DNA from 3 places in the Methylobacterium sp. CM6241 genome. Region 2 is predicted to be linked to each of the others. Evidence: predicted binding sites of a transcription regulator. Region 2 holds the regulator's gene; each other region holds the start of a gene.
The links. Region 2 encodes PhoB, which activates phosphate uptake and scavenging genes when phosphate is short. Its sites were predicted from a motif close to TGTCATNNANCTGTCAT; they were not measured.
Positions count from the first base shown of each region.

Region 1 (6,720 bases), 1.9 Mb from region 2:
CCGGCCCGCGATCTGGAATCCGATCTCGGACTGGTAGCGGGGGGCCACGAAGCCCGCGAACGGCCCGAACACGATCGTGTCGATGGGCTTGGCCACGGTGTAGAGGACGGGCCGCACCGGCGGCGGACCGGCATTCTCCTCCTCGCCATGGCAGGCACCGAGGGTGGACACGACCGCTGCGATCAGCGTCAGGCGTAAGCCGAAATGGATCATCGGCCGATCTCCTCGGCAACCGAGACGGTCTGGCCCGGGCGGAGGAATTGAATGCCGGCGATGACCACCTCCTCGCCCGGCTCGACACCGCCGGACAGGGCGATGGTGTTGGGCGAGTAGCGGTCGATGGTCACGTTGCGCGGCGCGACCTTGCCGCTGGCCGGATCGCGGACCCACACGGCCGGTGCGTTCTCCCAGCGGTAGAGCGAGGACCAGGGCAGGACGATGGCCGTCTGCGGCCGGAACTTGCCGGTGCCGACGACGATGGCCCCGAGCGTCATGGCGGAAGGCGTGTCCTTCAGCCCGACCTTGACTCGCACGGTGCCGGAGGCGGCATCGACACTCGGGGAAATCTCCCGCACCGTGCCGACGGTCCGCACCTTCGGGTCCGCCTGGAGGGTGACGTCGATCTGCTTGCTCTCGGGCGGGGTCGCGAGCACCGCCTCGAATACGTTGAACACCGCGTCGCGCGGCCCGTCCTCGGCCATGGTGAGAACGGTCTGGCCCGCCTGGACCACCTGCCCCACCTCGAAGCTCCGGCTGAGGACGATGCCGTCCACGCCCGATTTCAGATCGGTGTAGGAGAACTGTTCCTGGGCCGTGCCCAGTGCCGCCTTGGCGGACTCGACCGAGGCCTGGGTCGTGCGGAGTTGCTGCTCGGCATCGTCATAGCTCGGCCGAGTGGTGTATCCGCTGGAGAGCAGCATCTCCTGGCGCTTGAAATTGACCTTTGCCTGGGTCAGCAGCGCCTCGGCGGAAGTCAGCGCGGCCTGAGCGTTGTTGAGGTTGGCGCGCTGCTCCTGCGGATCGAGCTTGGCCAGGACCTGATCGGCGGTGACGTGATCGCCGACCTCCACCAGTCGCGTGGCGATCTTGCCGTTGTTGCGGAACGCCACGTTGACCTGCGACTGGGCCTGGATGTCGCCCGTGAAGACGAGATCGGCCGAGATGGTGCTGCGCTCGGCCTTCGCCGTCCGGACGATGGCGAGGCTCTGCTTGGCCGCGCCGGCAGCGGAGACGTCCTCCGCCTCCTTGGCAGAAGCCGGAAGCGAGGCCGAGACCGCAAGGCCGAGGAGGATGACCGCCCCCGCGCCACGGATTCGTCGAATGGACTTGGTCAGACCAGACACCACGACCCCATTCCGGATAAGCTCTATCGAACCGCTTCTCTATCGGGTATCTTACCGACCGTCCAGACGGTTTCTAAAAGGCAATGACATGGCAAAGCCGCGCACACGGCGCGAGGACCGGGCGAGCATCATCCTCGATGCGGCCGAGAGCCTGATCCGTCGTGCGGGTACGCGCACCTTGACGATCGACGCGGTCGCGGCAGAGGCGGGCCTGAGCAAGGGCGGGGTCCTCCACCACTTCTCCTCGAAGGAAGCGCTCATCACGGCCATGGCCGAGCGCAAGCTGAAGGAGGTCAAGGAAGGCATTGCCCGGCTCGAAGCGGAGCAGGTTCCGGGTCCCTCGGCCCTCCCCCTCGCGCTGATCGCCCATGCGAGGCAGGTCTACGCTGAGGAAGAGGGGTTCCCGCGGGCCTTCCTGCTGGCCTCGGCAGAGAATCCCGAGGCATTCGCCGGCTTCAACGCGTTCCTCCGCGAACGGCTCGCCGGTCTCGAGAAGATCGAGACCTGTCCGGGGATCGGCGCAGCTTTGGTGTTCTCGACACTGGGGTTGCTGATCACCCGGACGCTGGGCTTCCATTCCATGGAGGGCGCGCAGCTCGAACGGCTCTTCGACGGCCTCGAAAAGGTGGCGCGCTGCGTGACCGAGGGCGAGATCCCGCCGGATGCGTGCGGGACGCCCTGAGCGGCTTCACGCGAGGGCGGCCATGGCCTGGAAGACGATGGCGTGGCGGGCGGCCAAGGCGTCGATATCGGTGGCATAGCCGCCGCCGATCACCGCCACGAGGGGAATGCGACGCCGTCGCGCCTCTCCGATGACGTAGCGATCCCGTGCGGCGAGGCCCGCATCGGTGAGGGCCAGTCGCCCGAGCCGGTCGTCCATGTGTGGATCGACCCCGGCATTGTAGAACACGATGTCCGGCAAGAGGCCGTCGAGCAGGCCCGGCAAATGCGCCGCCAGAACGGCCGCGTAGGCCGCGTCGTCGACGCCATCGACCAAGCCCAGATCGAGGTCGCCGGGGATCTTGCGCGTCGGGTAGTTCTTCTCCGCATGGACCGAGAACGTGAACAGGTCCGGTGAGCCGGCGAGGCAATCGGCGGTGCCATCGCCCTGATGCACGTCGCAATCCACCACCAGCGCCCGGCGGATCGCGCCCTCGTCCTGAAGCGCCAGGGCGGCGACGGCGACGTCGTTGAACACGCAGAAACCCGCGCCGGTCTCCCGCCGCGCATGGTGGCTTCCGCCGGCGGCGCTGCCGGCAAGACCATGCTCCAGCGCGAGCCGCGCCGCCGCGAGGGTGCCGCCGGCCGAGGCACACGAGCGGGCCACGACGCTCTCATCCACCGGAAGGCCGATCTCGCGCTCGATCTCCCGCGAGACCGTACAGGACAGGACGGCATCGACGTAATCCGATCGATGCGCGCGCTTCAGCATGTCCGCGTCGGCCGGCTCCGGTCTGACGAAACCGGCGGGGGCGAGGCCGAGCGCCGCGAGCGTTTCGGCGAGACGGCCATATTTCCGCATCGGAAAGCGATGCCCCTCCGGCAGGACGGCCTGATAGGCGGGGTGGACGACGATGGGCGGGGTCATGCCGGGTCGAACCGACCGGGCCGAACGGCAGTTCCGCGAACGGCCAAGGGTCTCGTCTCGCTCACGCCCTAGCCTTCCCTCTGGCGGGCGGCAGATCGGGGCCGCGCCGCTGTCATACGACTGAAATAGCCCGTCTGTTACGGCCTTGGGCAGGGGCTGGTTCCGTCAGGTGGCGGAGGCACGGAGGGAGCGCAGCATGTTCGGCAGTATCGAGACCGGCGCGATCGTCGCGCTCTCGCTCTGTGCCGCACTGACCTCGGTCAATCTTCTCAGCATCGCCATCGCCGCATGGCGCATCGGCCGGAATCGCGGGACCCCGAGCTTTCCCAGCGCCGCGCCCATTTCGCTCGTGCGCCCGGTCTGCGGCCTCGAAGCGTTCAGCGAGGAGATGCTCGAGCGCGGCTTCCATCTCGACCACCCGGATTACGAGCTGATCTTCTGCGTCGCCGACGGCCGTGATCCCATCGTCCCACTCCTGCACCGCCTGATGGCGTCCCATCCCACGGTGCCGGCGCGGCTCATCGTCGGCGACGAGCGGATCAGCGACAATCCCAAACTCAACAATTGCGTGCGGGGCTGGGAGGCGGCCCGCCACGAATGGGTGGTGCTGGCCGATTCCAACGTCCTGATGCCGCCGGACTACCTGCAGCGGCTGCAGGCCTCGTGGCGGCCCGAGACGGGCCTCGTCTGCTCCACGCCCATCGGCGCACGGCCGCACGGTTTCTTCGCCGAACTGGAATGCGCCTTCCTCAATACGCTCCAGGCACGCTGGCAATATACCGGAGAGAGCCTCGGCCTCGGCTTCGCGCAGGGCAAGAGCATGCTCTGGCACAAGCCCTTCCTGGACGGGCATGGCGGCATCCGGGCGCTCGCCGCCGAAATCGCCGAGGATGCGGCGGCGACGAAGCTCGTTCGCGCGGCCGGCAAGCGGGTCCACCTCGTGGCCTCGCCCTTCGACCAGCCCCTGGGCACCCGCGCGTTTCGCGAGGTCTGGTCGCGACAGGTCCGCTGGGCGCGCCTGCGCCGGGTCACCTTCCCGCACTTCTTCGCGCCCGAGATCGGCTCCGGCACGGTGCTGCCCTTCGCGATCGCGGCCCTCTGCGTTCCCAGCGTTCCAGTCCTGATCGGCGTCGTCGCCATGGCCATGCTCTGGTACGGCGCCGAATACGCGCTCGCGGCCCGCGCCGGGTGGCACCGCTCGCCCCGGCTCTTCCTCGCCTTCCTGCTTCGCGACGCCATCCTCCCCATCATGTGGGTGAGCGCCTGGATGCAGAGCGCCATCGTCTGGCGCGGCAACGCCATGGACATCCGCCCCAAGGAGACGCCGCGCCTGCGCACCCGCGCCACCGCGGCCTGACTGCCGATACGCCAAGCTACGAACCCGGCTTTAAGGCACAGACTTATTCGATACGGCCTCCGGGGTTTTGTCCCCTCACCGTCATTCCGGGTCCGCGGAGCGGAGCGCGGAATCCAGAGCCGCAACCTGTGCTCGACATGGCAGCCTCGGTGGTTCTGGATTCCGGGCTCGCCGTCGGCGACCCGGGATGACGGAGATATGTCCACGAATGTCACACCCTCGCGCTCTCACCTGAGTTCCGAGCTTTGACCGGATACGGGCTTCGCACGCCCTCTTTCTCGTACGGCAAAACTCTTGCTTGGCCATTCCCCGACGGCAGCCTTCGCCGATGACGGGAACCCACCATGCAAAGCGAATCCACCGGCCTGCATAAGGGCCTGAACGCGTTCCATCTCTGGGGCATCGCCGTCGGACTCGTGATCTCGGGCGAGTATTTCGGCTGGAGCTATGGCTGGGCCAGCGCCGGCACGCTCGGCTTCCTGGTGACCACGACCTTCATCGCGGCGATGTACGTCGCCTTCATCTTCAGCTTCACCGAACTCACCACGGCCATTCCGCAGGCCGGCGGCCCCTTCGCCTATAGCCGGCGCGCCTTCGGCCCCATCGGCGGCTGCATCGCCGGCTACGCGACGTTGATCGAATTCGTCTTCGCGCCGCCCGCCATCGCGCTCGCCATCGGCGCCTATCTCAACGTCCAGTTTCCGGGCCTCGACCCGAAACACGCGGCGCTCGGCGCCTACCTGATCTTCATGACCCTCAACATCGTCGGCGTTCAGATCGCCGCCACGTTCGAGCTGTTCGTGACCATCCTGGCGGTGGGTGAGTTGCTGGTGTTCATGGGCGTCGTCGCCCCCGCCTTCAGCTTCACCAATTTCGCCGCCCATGGCTGGGCCGGCGAATCCACATTCAGCTTCGCCGCGATCGGCGGCATGTTCGCGGCCATTCCCTTCGCCATCTGGTTCTTCCTCGCCATCGAAGGCGTCGCCATGGCGGCGGAAGAGGCCAAGGACCCCAAGCGCACGATCCCCATCGCCTACATCACCGGCGTGCTGACGCTCACCGTCCTCGCCTTCGGCGTCATGATCTTCGCCGGCGGCTCGGGCGACTGGCGCACCCTGAGCAACCTCAACGACCCGCTGCCCCAGGCGATGAAGACGGTGGTCGGCGAGTCGAGCGGCTGGCTGCACATGCTGGTCTGGCTCGGCCTGTTCGGCCTCGTGGCGTCGTTCCACGGCATCATCATGGGCTATTCGCGCCAGATCTTCGCCCTCGGCCGCGCCGGCTACCTGCCCGGTTTCCTTGCCAAGGTGCATCCGCGCTTCCAGACCCCGCATGTGGCGACGGTGGCCGGCGGCCTCGTCGGCATCGCCGCCATCTACAGCGACAACCTCATCGAGATCGCGGGCCAGTCCCTCACCGCGAGCATCGTGACCATGGCGGTGTTCGGCGCGCTGGTGATGTACGGCATGAGCATGGCGGCCCTGTTCAAGCTGCGCCGCAGCGAGCCCGACCTCGCACGTCCCTACCGGGCACCGTTCTTCCCCATCGCCCCCGCCTTCGCCCTGGCCATGGCCGGCATCTGCTTCATCGCTCTGGTCATCTTCAATCCAGTGATCTTCGCGATCTTCCTGGCCGTGATGGTCGTGGCCGTTTCCGCCTCGCATTTCCTGGCAAAGCCGGTCGCAACCGTTCCCGCCCCGACGCTCGATCCGGCTATCTGAGGGGCTGGGGCTCGCATCACGCGCGGGGCTTGGCCATAAGGCAGCGATGAAAATTGGTATCATCGAGGCGGGCGCACCGCCCGCTCGCCTGGCCGAATCCTACCCGTCCTACGGCCGCATGGTGGAGAGGCTCCTCGGCGACCCCGCTGATGTCACGATCTTTCCGGTGGCGGAGGGACGGTTTCCCACCGCCCCCGAGGCGTTCGACGCGTTCGTCGTGACGGGATCGGCGGCGGGCGTCTATGACGACCTGCCGTGGATCGCGCCGCTGAAGAGCTTCCTGCGCGACGTCGATGGGCGCGCCAAGCTGGTCGGCCTCTGTTTCGGGCACCAGATCCTGGCGGCGGCATTCGGCGGCACGGTGGAGAAATCGGCCAAGGGATGGGGCATCGGCCTCCACACCTATGACCTGTTCGAACGGGCGGACTGGATGGACGACGCGACCCGCATCTCTGTGCCGGCGATCCATCAGGATCAGGTCGTCGTTCCTCCGGCGGATGCCCGCATCCTCGGCGGCAACGCCTTCACGCCCTACGGCATCCTGTCTTACCCGCAACACCGGGCGATCTCGTTCCAGGTCCACCCGGAATTCGAGAGCGAGTACGCCACGGCCCTCATTGCAGGACACCGACCCGCTGTGCCTCATGACGAGGCGTTCCAGGCAGCAGCCGTTTCGTCACTGCGCGGCGAAAGCGATGCTCCCCGCGTGGG
Region 1 covers NZ_CM139246.1:2,064,838-2,071,557, reverse strand. Annotated here, with positions in the region: gene ACYQR9_RS09625 (efflux RND transporter periplasmic adaptor subunit) at 1-213, opposite strand, end outside; gene ACYQR9_RS09620 (efflux RND transporter periplasmic adaptor subunit) at 210-1,343, opposite strand; gene ACYQR9_RS09615 (TetR/AcrR family transcriptional regulator) at 1,432-2,025, shown strand; gene ACYQR9_RS09610 (histone deacetylase family protein) at 2,032-2,931, opposite strand; gene ACYQR9_RS09605 (ceramide glucosyltransferase) at 3,128-4,288, shown strand; gene eat (ethanolamine permease) at 4,633-6,009, shown strand; gene ACYQR9_RS09595 (glutamine amidotransferase-related protein) at 6,056-6,720, shown strand, end outside.
Region 1: the regulator PhoB is predicted to act here: its motif matches at 3,042-3,058, upstream of ACYQR9_RS09605 (ceramide glucosyltransferase).

Region 2 (6,720 bases):
AGCCGGTCGCGACCGAGCCGGACACTCCCGATATCCCCCGAGTGGAGCCCCCCGGCCTCTATCAACCCGCCGACCTGTCGGGCTTCTCTCCCAATGCCGCGCGCTTCCAGGATGTGGCTTACGAGGCCACGCTGGCGGCGATGGCGAGCGAGGTGGTCCTGCGCGAAGGTCCTGTTTTCGCTGACATTCTCGCCGAGCGCTTGCTGCGCGCCCACGGGTTTGCCCGGATCACGGCCCGCCTGCGCCAGCGCGCTTTAGCGGCCGTCGATCCCCACTGCCCCCATACGAGCGAGGGTGAGCGCATCGTTCTCTGGCCGGGGGGGGCACCCGCCGGGCCGGTGAGGTTCCGGCCGGCTCGAGGGGATGGGCGAGCGCCCGCCGACATCCCGCTCCAGGAACTCGCCGGCCTCGCCCGCGACCTCGATCCGGCACCCGGCGTCGAGGGGCGGATGGCCGCGCAGCTGGGCCTCGGCCGGATGAGCGAGGCGGTCCGCGCCCGGTTCGCCGAGGCCGCCTCGCTGGCGCGGGAGAGTGAAGCATCGGCCCCGAAATCCGTCGGATGAGACGGGCGGATCGACCGCCACGCGACCCCCGTTTCGACCGTCATGGGACAGGGGTTTATGGCGGTACGCGACGTGAAAAAGCCCCGCCTGGTAAGGCGGGGCCGATGACGGTGCCGCTGGAGCCGTGCGCGTAGATTTAGGCCGCGAGCTTCAGGGCTTCGGGAGCGTTGTCGTTGACGAGAACGAGCTCGCCCGCCGTGATGGTGGAGGTGTTCGAGGTGGGGGTCAGGCGATCGGCGACGAAGGCCACCAGGGAGATGTTGGCGGCAGCGGCGACAGCGACGGCGGTGAGAATGAGAGCGGTCATATCGGTGTTCCTCGGGGCATTGCGTTTGCGTTGCAGCATGTATGACAGCCCGCCCGCCGAGCTGGTATACCAAACGCCAAATACCACTCATGCAGTCCGCGCATGGAATGCACGATATCCTGCGAAGCCCTGCATTTAACGCACTATGGTGCATGCTGAGCCGCAAGCTCGATCCGCCCCTCCCCCACCCGAAGGTCCCAGCCAGATGCCCCGCCCCACCACAGCCCTCGTCGCCCTACTTCTCGCGGCATGGTCCTTCGACGCACGAGCACAGGATGCGAACCGGGTGCGCGCGATGAACGCGGTGAGCGACCTGGCGCGGGCGCATCGCGAGCAGACGGAGACGCTCCGGCGAATGGAGACGGTCCAGCGCGATCGGGCCCGTGCCGATGACAGGATTCGGCGCAACGCCGAACGGGACAGCCGTTCGATGCGCCGCTTCGACCGCTGAACCGGCATCGACGGCAGCCAGCGCCCTCCTCCGTTACCCGCGCCCTGTCGTCGTCAAACTCTGACGGTTGGTACCCGCCCTGGGTGTCCGAGATGGGTGGTGAGCGGATCGGCCGTTCTCCGCGAAGCTCGAGGATGGAGCTGCCGTTCCGGTTGGATCACCGAGTTACGTTCGACATGTCCGCACCGCGCGCAAGGTGAACAGCCACACGAGCAGGGCCGCAGCGCTGAACGTCGCTCCGAGCGCCGAGACACCGGGCCAGCCAGCCCGGGCATAGATGGACGTCGCAGCAGCGGCGCCGAGGGCGCTGCCCACTGAATAGAACACCATGTAGCCGCCGATGAGCCTGCTGCTGGCTTCGGGACGCAGGGAGACGATGAGGCTCTGGTTCGTGACATGAACGGCCTGCACGGCGAGATCGAGCAGGACGACGCCAAAGATCAGGGCCGGAATTGATACCGGTAGTAGCGCAATCGGCGCCCACGATACGAGCAGAAGCACGAGAGTGGCTCCTGTCGTCCATTGACCATGGCCCCGGTCCGCGAGCCGCCCGGCCCCCGTCGCGGCCATCGCTCCCGCCAGGCCTACGAGGCCGAACAGGCCAATCCAGGTATGGGAGTAGGAGAAGGGCGGCGCACTGAGCGGCAGCACCAGAGCGGTCCAGAATGTGCTGAACGACGCAAAGATCAGAAGCGCGAGAACACCCCGAACCATCAAGACCGGCTCGCTGAGGAACAGGATGGGGACCGAGCGAAGTGCAGCGACGTAGCTGCCGGTTCCGGCCGGGATCCGATGCCGTGGCAGGACGCGCACGAGCAGGCCGACGAGGGCGAGCGACAGGATCGCGGAGACCAGATAGACCGCTCGCCAGCCACCGATATCGGCCAGTATCCCGGCCGCGAAGCGCGCCGCCAGGATGCCGATCACGATGCCGCTCGTGACTGTACCGACCACCCGACCTCGTTCGGTCGGTGTCGCGAGCGTCGCGGCGAATGCGACCAGGACCTGAACCACGACGGCGAGCAACCCAACCGCCGCCATGCCGGCGAACAGGATCGCTCCGGACTTGGCCGTGGCCACTGCCACCAGCGCGAGCACCGACAGAAGCCCCTGGCCGAGGATGAGGCGACGGCGGTCGATGAGATCGCCGAGCGGCACGATGAAGATCAAGCCCAGCCCATAGCCGACCTGGGTCAGGGTCACCACGAGCCCGATCGCGGCAGGCGAGATGCCGAACTCCTGCGCCATCGCATCGAGCAGGGGCTGGGCGCAGTAGATGTTCGCGACGCTTAAGCCGGCGGCGACGGCGAAAATCAGGATCGTCGTCCTGGGCAATGCCCCCTCCGGCTCGGTAGAGGTTCGCTCATCTCTTCCGTGCGGCATGGCGGTCCTGTCGATGAAACCCAATCTGGTTTCATCTTGAGACCACTTGTACCCGGCCCATTCCAGTTCTAAATTGAGACCAGTTTGGAACGGGAGCGTACCTTCGTGGCAAAGCGCGTCAGCCTCTGGAACGCCGGGTGCCCGGTTGCGCGCGCGCTCGATGTCATTGGCGACTGGTGGTCGCTCCTCATCATCCGCGATGCTTTCGACGGTGTTCGGCGCTTCAGTGAGTTCCAGAATGGTCTCGGCATCGCCAAGGGTATGCTGGCGACCCGCCTTTGCGACCTGACCGAACGGGGAATTCTGGAGACGGCGCCCGCCTCGGACGGGACCGCCTACCGGGAATACGTCCTGACCGAGAAGGGGCGCGGCCTGTTCCTCGTCATCGTCGCGCTTCGACAATGGGGGGAGGCTCATCTCTATGGGCCGACCGATCGCCGGTCTCGCTTGGTCGATCGTGAAGTCGGGGCTCCGGTCGCTCAACTCACCTTGCGATCCGCCGATGACCGTCGTCTCGGTTGGTATGACACGCGGGTGTTGAAGCCAGACGTCACCTGACAAGGTGACGTAGCGACGTCGAAAGCGGATAAACCGCATAGCGGAGCGGTCGTTTCCGCCCATGATCAATGTCCGCTCTCAGCGGATGGCGGCGGCCGCTGGATCCGTCGACGTTGGGCCGAAAGTGGGCCCGGCAGCGGGCACCAAACGTCGGATTTCCGCCCCCAGGGCTGACGGATTCAGACATCTGCCCAATGGCTGTTCCCTCTATCCAGGAAGATTCGACAGGCGCGCCCGCCACCCGTCCCCTGTAAAAAGAGGGGGACTCAGGCTGCCCGCCAGATGGGTGAATGCCTGAGCCCCCCGGGGCGAGCACATGCCGGAACGGACAGACGTCCGAGATCGAACGCGCTATCTCGTGGCGGCCGGAATGGCATCGGTTCGCGAGGATCGCCCGGAGGCAAGGCGACCCGCCATCGTCACGATGGGGACGCTCTTTCCGGACTGAGCGGCGCGAAGCCGGCCGTGGCCTCACTCGTCCGTGGAGAACATCTCGTCGAAGGAATAGCCGGAGCCGCGCACGGTGCGGATCGGGTCGCTCTGGCGCGGGCGGTTGATCGCCTTGCGCAGGCGGCCCACATGGACGTCCACCGTGCGCTCGTCGATATAGACGTCGTGGCCCCAGACCCCGTCGAGCAGCTGCTCGCGCGAGAACACGCGGCCGGGGCTCTGCATCAGGAATTCGAGGAGCTTGAACTCGGTGGGCCCGAGATGGATCTCGCGGCCCTGCCGGCGGATGCGGTGGCTGACCCGGTCGAGTTCGATATTGCCGGCCACCAGCAGGTCCGACACATGGGTCGGCTTGGCCCGCCGCAGGAGCGCACGCACCCGCGCGAGGAGCTCCGGCACCGAGAACGGCTTGACGATGTAATCGTCGGCGCCGGTGCCGAGGCCGCGGATGCGGTCGCCCTCCTCGCCCCGCGCCGTCAGCATGATCACCGGCAGCCGCTCGGTCTCCCGCCGTGCGCGGATGCGGCGGCACAGCTCGATGCCGGACAGGCCGGGCATCATCCAATCGAGCAGGACGAGATCGGGAACCTGCTCCTGAAGGCGCAGATCGGCCTCGTCGCCCCGCGCGGCGGAATCAACGACGAAGCCCTCCGCTTCCAGGTTGTAGCGGAGGAGGAGAGTGAGGGCCTCCTCGTCCTCGACGATCAGGATGCGCGTGTTCATGCGGATGTTTTCAGGGTGATGGCGACCGTCCCGGATGGACGCGACGGCCGCGCCGAGCGTGTGCTGGAGCGGCCGGCAGGGGCAGCGATCAGGCGCTGGCGGGCATCGACACGGTAGCGTAGTTCGACGCGTCGTTCTTCGGGCGGTCCCGCTCGGCGAGCTCGTTCGTGCCGGTGACGAGATAATGGATCGTCTCGGCGATGTTGGTGGTGTGATCGCCGATCCGCTCGATGTTCTTGGCGCAGAACAGGAGATGCGTGCAGAACGAGATGTTGCGCGGATCTTCCATCATGTAGGTCAGCAGCTCGCGGAAGAGCGAGTTGTAGAGGGCGTCGATGGAATCGTCGCGCTCCCAGACGTCGAGGGCGGCCTTCACGTCCTGGCTGCCATAGGCGTCGAGGACGTCCTTCAGCTGCTCCTGCACCAGGTCGCCCATATGCTGGACGCCGATGACGATCTTCTGCGGCTGGATCTGATCGGCGATGGCGACCACGCGCTTGGCGACGTTCTTGGACAGGTCGCCGATCCGCTCGAGATCGTTCGAGACGCGGATCGCCGATACCGTCTCGCGCAGGTCGATGGACAGCGGCTGGCGCTTGGCGATGAGCAGGATCGCCCGCTCCTCGACCTCGTGCTGGATCGCGTCCAGACGCTTGTCGGCGGCGATGACAGCCTGGGCCAGGGGCACGTCCCGGCGCACCAGGGCATTGCCGGAATCGGTCATCATCTTCTCGGCGATCCCGCCCATCTCGGAAATCGAGCGGCGCAGGTTTTCCAGTTCCGTGTCGTAGGAACTGACGATGTGGTTGGGCATGCTCGCACTCCTCGACCGAGGCCGCCCCTGGCAGCCCGCATCGCATAGGATCGGGACCGGTGCCGCGGAACGCGGCCCCGGCGGGCTCAGCCGAAGCGGCCGGTGATGTAGTCCTGGGTCTGGCGCTTCTCGGGGTTCATGAAGATCCGTGTCGTCGGGCCGAACTCGACCAGTTCGCCAAGATACATGAACGCCGTGAACTGCGAGATGCGCGCGGCCTGCTGCATGTTGTGGGTCACGATAACGATCGTGAATTCCGAGCGCAGCTGCTCGATCAGCTCCTCGATGCGGCCCGTGGAGATCGGGTCGAGGGCCGAGGTCGGCTCGTCGAACAGGATCACCTCGGGACGCTGGGCGACGGTGCGGGCGATGCAGAGACGCTGCTGCTGACCGCCGGAGAGACCCATGCCGGATTGCTTGAGCTTGTCCTTCACCTCGTCCCAGAGGGCGGCCTTGCGCAAGGATTCCTCGACGCGCACGTCGAGATCGGCCTTGGGCAGCTTCTCGTAGAGACGCAAGCCGAAGGCGACGTTGTCGTAGATCGACATCGGGAAGGGCGTCGGCTTCTGGAACACCATGCCGATGCGCGAGCGCAGCTCGTTCAGATCGACCTTCGAATCGAGCACGTTCTGCCCGTCGAGGAGGATCTCACCCTCGGCACGCTGCTCCGGATAGAGGCTGTAGATGCGGTTGAAGGTCCGCAGCAGGGTCGACTTCCCGCAGCCCGACGGGCCGATCAGGGCGGTGACCTGGCGGTCGTGGAAGTTGAGGTTGACCGACTTCAGGCCGTGGAACGAGCCGTAATAGAAGTTCAGGTCCTTCACGGCGATGCGGATGGGGGCCTGATCGTCGGCCTGGTGGCGACCGGTCAGCTGGGCCTGCGTGATCGCGGGAGCGGCGTTCATCGGATGCGTGTCCTTGTCGAAAACGGGGTGGGACGGGGGCGCGGGATCAGCGCGCCCGCTCGCTCTTGATGACGAAGCGGGCCACGATCGACAGGGCGAGGATCGTAGCGGTGATGAGGAGGGCGCCGGCCCAGGCGAGCTGCTGCCAGTTCGAGTAGGGCGAGAGCGCGAACTGGTAGATCATCACCGGAAGGTTGGGGATGCCGCCCATGAGGTTGGGCGAGAACCAGCTGTTGTTGTTGAGCGCGGTGAAGAGCAGCGGCGCGGTCTCGCCGGCGATGCGGGCGAGCGCCAGGATGATGCCGGTGACGATGCCGGCGCTGGCGCCGCGCCAGGTGATGCTCTTGATGACGATGGAGGGCGGGGCACCGAGGGCCGCGCCGGCCTCGCGCAGGGTCGAGGGCACGAGGCGCAGCATGTCCTCGGTGGTGCGCACGATCACCGGGGTGGCGATGATGGCGAGAGCCACGCCGCCGGCCCAGCCCGAATAGGTCCCCATCGGCCGCACCATCAGCGTGTAGACGAACAGGCCGATGAGGATCGAGGGGGCCGAGAGCAGGATGTCG
Region 2 covers NZ_CM139246.1:204,429-211,148, forward strand. Annotated here, with positions in the region: gene ACYQR9_RS00970 (DUF3320 domain-containing protein) at 1-563, shown strand, start outside; gene ACYQR9_RS00975 (hypothetical protein) at 700-870, opposite strand; gene ACYQR9_RS00980 (hypothetical protein) at 1,076-1,321, shown strand; gene ACYQR9_RS00985 (MFS transporter) at 1,487-2,704, opposite strand; gene ACYQR9_RS00990 (winged helix-turn-helix transcriptional regulator) at 2,810-3,262, shown strand; gene phoB (phosphate regulon transcriptional regulator PhoB) at 3,734-4,435, opposite strand; gene phoU (phosphate signaling complex protein PhoU) at 4,524-5,249, opposite strand; gene pstB (phosphate ABC transporter ATP-binding protein PstB) at 5,336-6,154, opposite strand; gene pstA (phosphate ABC transporter permease PstA) at 6,201-6,720, opposite strand, start outside.

Region 3 (6,720 bases), 1.6 Mb from region 2:
AAGGCCTGTACGTGAACCTCGATCGCGGCACCCGCAACCAGGGCGCCTTCATCATCAACACCGCCGCCAACAACGCTGTCGTGCAGTCGATCAGCAGCGGTCGTCGCGACGACGAGTTCGCCGTCGTCCGCGCCGGCCTGAACTACAAGTTCGGCACCTACTAGGATCGTCCATGATCTCCGCGCAGTCCTTCTCGAGGGCTGCGCGGCTCAGGATCGTCCAAACGAAAAACCCGGCCTCGCGGCCGGGTTTTTTGCGTTGGTATGGGTTCGTCGCACAGTGACGGGGAAGCGGTGCTTCCCCTGTCTCATGCCAGACCTCGATCAGCCCGCCTCAACCCGCACTCGGCATCAGATGTCGAGCACGGCCTCGTCGGCGAAGGCGGCGCGTTCGGAGATGAAGGCGAAGCGGGCTTCGGGCTTGTTGCCCATCAGCCGCTCCACGGCGTCGCCCGTGGAGACGCGCGCCTCGTCGAGGACCGCGACGCGCAGAAGGGTGCGCTTCTTCGGGTCCATGGTCGTCTCCTTCAACTGCGCCGGCATCATCTCGCCGAGCCCCTTGAAGCGGCTGATCTCGACCTTGGCACCCTTGAACGTGGTCTTGATGACCCGCTCCTTATCGGCATCGTCACGGGCATAGGCCGTCTTCGCGCCGTGCTGGAGGCGGTAGAGCGGCGGGATCGCGAGGTAGAGATGACCCTTGTCGATGAGCTTGGGCATCTGGCGATAGAAGAAGGTGATCAGCAGGGATGCGATATGGGCGCCGTCGACATCGGCGTCGGTCATGATGATGACCTTCTCGTAGCGAAGATCCTCGCCCTTGTAACTGTTGCCCGTGCCGCAACCGAGCGCCTGGGTCAGGTCGGAGATGAGCTGGTTGGCGCCCATCTTGTCGCGACTGGCCGAGGCCACGTTGAGGATCTTGCCGCGCAGGGGCAGGATCGCCTGGCTGGCGCGGTCGCGCGCCTGCTTTGCCGAGCCGCCGGCGGAATCGCCCTCGACGATGAAGATTTCCGAGCCGGCCGTACCGGCCTTGGAGCAATCGGCGAGCTTGCCCGGCAGACGTAGCTTGCGGGTCGCGGATTTGCGCGCGACCTCTTTCTCCTGGCGTCGGCGCAGGCGCTCCTCGGCCCGGTCGATCACCCAGTCGAGAAGTTTGTTGGCCTGTGCCGGGGAGGCGGCGAGCCAATGGTCGAACGCGTCGCGGATCGCCGTCTCGACAATCCTCGAGGCTTCCACGGTGGCGAGCTTGTCCTTGGTCTGGCCCTGGAATTCCGGCTCGCGGATGAAGACGGAGAGCATCGAGGCGCAGGTCGCCATGACGTCATCCGTTGTGACGGAGGTCATGCGCTTAGCCTGGCCGACGCGTTCGGCATGTTCGCGTAGGGCCCGCAGCAGGGCGACGCGCAGGCCGCTTTCATGCGTGCCACCCTCGGCGGTGGGGATGGTGTTGCAATAGGAGTGCGAGACCCCGTCCTCCACCACCATCCAGGCGACGGCCCATTCGAGGGAGCCATGGCCACCGGGCTTCGTCACCTTGCCGGCGAAAACCGCATCGGTGACGAGTTCCTTGCCCTCGAGATCGCGGGCGAGATAATCGCGCAGGCCGCCGGGGAAGCGGTGCACGGTCTCTGCCGGGACGTCGTCCATCCCCTCGATCCGGGACGGCGCGCAACGCCAGCGGATTTCGACGCCGCCGAACAGGTAGGCCTTTGACCGGGCCATCTTGAACAGCCGGCGCGGATCGAATTTCAGAGCTCCGAAGATCTCGGCATCGGGATGGAAGCGCACCCGGGTGCCGCGACGGTTCTGCACCCGGCCGACCTCCACCAGAGGCCCCTGCACGTGGCCGCGCGAGAACGTCTGGCGGTACAGGGTCTGGCTGCGGGCGACCTCGACCTCGAGGCTGTCCGAGAGGGCATTGACCACGGAGATGCCGACGCCATGAAGGCCGCCCGAGGTCTCGTAGACCTTCGAGTCGAATTTTCCGCCGGCGTGCAGCGTCGTCATGATGACTTCGAGGGCGGATTTGCCGGGGAATTTCGGATGCGGGTCCACCGGGATACCGCGTCCGTTATCGGTGATGACGAGGTGGCCCGTCGCCTCCAGTTCCACCTCGATGTAGCTGGCATGGCCGGCCACAGCCTCGTCCATGGAATTGTCGATCACCTCGGCGAAGAGATGGTGCAGGGCGCGTTCGTCGGTGCCGCCGATATACATGCCCGGCCGGCGCCGGACGGGCTCCAGCCCCTCCAGCACTTCGATCGACGAGGCGTCGTAGCCGGCCTCGGCTGTTTCGATGGGCGCCTTGTCGAGGGGCGCCCGGGCGGCGGAGGAAGCCTTGGCACCGCGAACCGGCGCCTGGCCGCCTGCGAACAGATCGCTCGGCCGGCCGACGGCGGGGGCCGCAACGGCCTGGCGTGAGGTCTCGCGCTGAGTCATGTGCCAACCATACAGGAACGAAACGGAAACGTGAAGCGCCGCCATGAGGGCGCGGGAGGTCTCTCCCCGTGTTCCTGCACAGCTTGCGCCGATTCCCTTAACGCTGTGTCGTCGGGATTTCGGAGGGACCGTCGCGGTCGCTACGCCCTGCCCTTTCCCGGGGCGCTATCCGTACCCCTGCTGGCACTCTGAAGGAGTTGCGGCGCAATGGGGGCGAGTTCCACGACGCCGGTTCGACAGGGCCGCCATTCAGCGGCGACGGAGGGGGATCCAGTGTCCAGCTGGAAAGGCCGAGCGGTCAGCTTCCGACCCGGCCGCCCCCGCGCTTCGTGATGGCGACGATGGCCGGGCGGGGCGGCATCGCATCGTCGAAATCCGGCCACCGGGTCGAGGGTGCCTCGAACGTGGCGGGGGCGGCCTTCGGATCCTCCTCGTCGGCCTCGCCGGGATGCTGGACGGCGACGAAGAACGTGGTGTCGTCCGGTGTGAAGTAGGGGCCGCACATCTCCGCGCCGTTGGGCACCCGGAAGAAGTGCTTGCCGGTGCCCCGTCCCTGCCCGTCCGTCTCCATGGCCCAGATTCCGTCGTTCCGGCCCGTCTTCGATGGCGAGTTCCCGTCGGTGGCGACCCAGAGCCGACCCTGTCCGTCGACCGAGCAATTGTCCGGCATGCCGAACCAGCCGTCCTTCGTCGTCGCGGAGGAGAAGGTGGCGCCGACCGTAGCGATGGAGGGATCGCCGCATTTGACGAGGATCTCCCAGGCGAAGCCCGGTGCCGCATGGTCGCCCTCGTCGGGGGTCAGCTCCACGATGTGGCCGAAGCGGTTGTCGGGCCTCGGATTGGCGGCGTTCACCTCGTCGGGTTTGCGTTTCACGTTGTTGGTGAGCATGACATAGACCTTGCCGGTCTTCGGATTGGCCTCGACGTCTTCCGGGCGATCCATCTTGGTGGCGCCGAGGAGGTCGGCGGCACGCCGTGCCTCGATGACCACGTCGGCCTGGGAGCGGAACCCGTTCTCCGTCGTCAGGGGGCCTTGTCCGAAGACCAGCGGCATCCAGGCGCCGCGTCCGTCGGCATCGAACCGGGCGACGTGGAGCGTGCCGGAATCCAGGATATCGCGGTTGGCCCGCCGGTCGGCGAGATTTACGGCCGCGTCCGTCACGAACTTGTAGACGTAGTCGAAACGCTCATCGTCGCCCTGGTAGACCACGTAGCGGCCGCTCTTCGAGACGATGCCGGCGGCGCCTTCGTGCTTGAACCGGCCCATGGCGGTGCGCTTCGTCGGGACGGAGGCGGGATCGAACGGGTCGATCTCCACGACCCAGCCGAAGCGGTTCGGCTCGTTCGGCTCTTTGGACAGGTCGAACCGCTCATGGAAGCGGCCCCAGGCATAGGCGTTGCCGGGTAGGCCCAAGCGCTTGTGATTGGCCGCCTCCCCCGAGCCCTCGGCGAGTGTGCCTGAGAAGTAGTAGTTGATGTTCTCCTCGCAGGTGAGCCACGTCCCCCAGGGGGTGGTTCCGCCGGCGCAGTTGTTGATCATCCCCTTCACCGTACGGCCCACAGGATCGGCCGTCGTCTTCAGCCGGTCGGAGCCTGCGGCGGGACCGGACAAAGTCATCACCGTCTCCGCGGTGATGCGCCGGGCGTGAGGCGAGTTCGGCACCACGGCCCATTTGCCGTCCGTTCGCTTCACCTCGATCACCGATCCGCCATGGGCGGCCATCTCGATATCGACGAGCTCGCGGTTCATGCCCTTGAACGCGACGGTCTTGATATCCTGGCGGCCGAGGCCGGGGAACATCAACTCCTCGTTGGTGTATTCGTGATTGACCACGAGAAGTCCGTGCGCCGCCGGATCGGCGGCGCCGGGCATCGGGAAATAACCGACGAAGTCGTTGTTGTAGCCGAACTGCCGGGCCTGGGCCTCCGCCGACTGGTTCCGCGGATCGAAAGCAGGCGCGCCAGGCAGGACCGGATCGCCCCAGCGGATCAGGATGTCGGCATCGTGCCCCTCGGCAACGTGATGGTGGGTGTCCGAACCCGCTTCGATTTCCTTGAACGGGAACGGCGTCGCCCGTCCCTGCGCCGCCGCAGCCGGGGCGGCGGCGAGCGCGCGGGGCGTCACCACCGCCGCGATGGCGCCGACCCCGAGGAGACCGCGCAGGAGGTCGCGCCGGTCGAACCGCGCGGCGACCACATCGCCGAACGTGGCGTTGCCGCTCGTATTCGTGCCTGCATCCTCGCCGTCTTCGGCGGCCTGCGAGCGGGTGCGCAGCGGCTCGGTCATGGTGGAACTCGTCCTGTGACTTAGGTGACGGATTCCTAGGAGCCGGACATGGCGGGGCGATGACGGGTCGGGTCGGGAACCAATCTCTGGTTTGTGCGTTTCCGCACATAGAACCGATCGGTCGGAGAGCGACATGGCGCCGTCTGCAGCCTTGAGAATGGTGCGCCACGACGATCTCATCCGCGCGTCGCAGGCTGCGGGTCGTGCCTTCTCGCCCATCGAGGACGGAGCCGACGACGGATCGACGGCATCCTCCAAATTTCTTGCTCTCTCGGCGGTGTCTCTTGCGGGCTTCCTCGCGAGCTTCGGAGCCTTCCTCTTTTTCGTCTGAGGGCAGCGCAGCCCTAAAGGTCGAGGGAGCCGTCTGCTCGCCGACGAAGCTATGCCTGGCTCAAGCCGACCGAACCATCATATCGCAAGGAAAACAGCCTGCCGAAGGGTGAGAGGGTAGTCTTTGACCCGACCCTTCAGCCTCCTGCCTCGCCAATCGTCGGCTCAGCTTTTCAGGCCGCCACGGACCCGGTAGCCAGCCCTCCGAAGCGGCGGTCGCGATTGCGGTAGGCGGCGAGAGCTTCTTCGAGGTCTCCGGCATCGAAATCAGGCCAATGGCGGCGGGTGAAGTGAAGTTCGGCGTAGGCGCTCTCCCAGAGCAGGAAATCGGAAAGCCGCTGCTCGCCGCTGGTGCGGATCACGAGATCGACCTCGGGGACACAGGCATCGCCCGTCACCAGGGTCGAGAAGGTGGTGCGGGTCATCCCGGGATTGCTGGCGCTGGCGAGCGCGGCGGCGAGAATGGCATCGCGGGCGGAGTAATCGACGGCGATCCGCAGATGCAGGGCTTTCCCCTCGAGTGTTACGGCCTCGGCTCGGCCGATGGCGACGGCGAGTCCCTCGGGCAAGCGGTCTCGCCGGCCGATCACGCTGAGACGTACGCCGCTTTCGACCAAACGGGCGATCTCGTTGCGCAGGTAGAGCCGGAGCAGCCCCATCAGGGCGGAGACCTCCGCCTCCGGACGTCTCCAGTTGTCGCAAGAGAAGGCATAAAGGGTGAGGGTGCCGATGGCTTGTTTCGGCGCCGCCTCCACGACCCGGCGGATCGCCTCGACGCCTTCCTTGTGACCGAGCGCGCGGGGCAGTCCGCGCCCCGAGGCCCAGCGTCCGTTGCCATCCATGATGATGCCAACATGCAGTCCGGGCGTCTGTTCGCTTTGCATCGCAGAGTTCCTTGGCAAAAAAAGACGGAGCCCAGGCGTCAGGCCGGACGCGCGACGAGGGGGAGGCCCGCGCTCTCGGCCGCCATCTCGGCGGCCTTGGCGGCGTCCCGCACCACCTGTTCGAGGACGGCGAGGTAATCGAGGAAGCGAGTCCGGCCGGTCGGCGTCAGATGGCAGGTCGTCAGAGGTCGGGTGCCACCATGGCTCTTGCCCTGCCCTTTCCTGATCTCGACGAAGCCAGCCTCCTGCAACACTTGGAGGTGACGGTTGAGATTACCGTCGGTGAGGCCGCAGAGTTGCTTAAGGTCGCCGAAGGCCAGCCCCTTCGGAGCCGCCATCAGCGAGGTGAGGAGGCCGAGCCGGGCCTTCTCGTGAATGACCCGGTCGAGGCCGTCATACGCGAAGGGAGCATCACGCATCACTGTCCTCCCGGGCGCGGTAGAGGATCATGGCCATCAGAAACTGGCCGACGGCGAAAGGCAGTCCCATGGTCCAGGGTGAGAGGACGCGGTCGGCGCTCGCCAGCATGAGCACGGCGAGGCCCGCCACCATGTACCAGGCGCCGGGCAGCGCGATGCCTTTCGGAAGGGACCGCACCGAGGCGAAGAGCCCGAGGCTCACCAGCATCTGCCACAGCCCCGGCAGCATCCACAGGGATTCCGGCGAAACCTGTACCAGGACCAGGGCGAGGCAGGCGCCCGCCGCGCCGGCGGGCAGGAACTGCTCCAGCGCGTTCACGATCGCCGTGTCGGTGAGCCCCGCATGGTCGCGACGCGAA
Region 3 covers NZ_CM139246.1:3,810,287-3,817,006, forward strand. Annotated here, with positions in the region: gene ACYQR9_RS17905 (outer membrane protein) at 1-164, shown strand, start outside; gene parE (DNA topoisomerase IV subunit B) at 351-2,441, opposite strand; gene ACYQR9_RS17915 (PhoX family protein) at 2,740-4,728, opposite strand; gene ACYQR9_RS17920 (hypothetical protein) at 4,862-5,059, shown strand; gene ACYQR9_RS17925 (di-trans,poly-cis-decaprenylcistransferase) at 5,232-5,942, opposite strand; gene ACYQR9_RS17930 (transcriptional regulator) at 5,981-6,361, opposite strand; gene ACYQR9_RS17935 (hypothetical protein) at 6,354-6,720, opposite strand, start outside.
Region 3: the regulator PhoB is predicted to act here: its motif matches at 4,777-4,793, upstream of ACYQR9_RS17915 (PhoX family protein).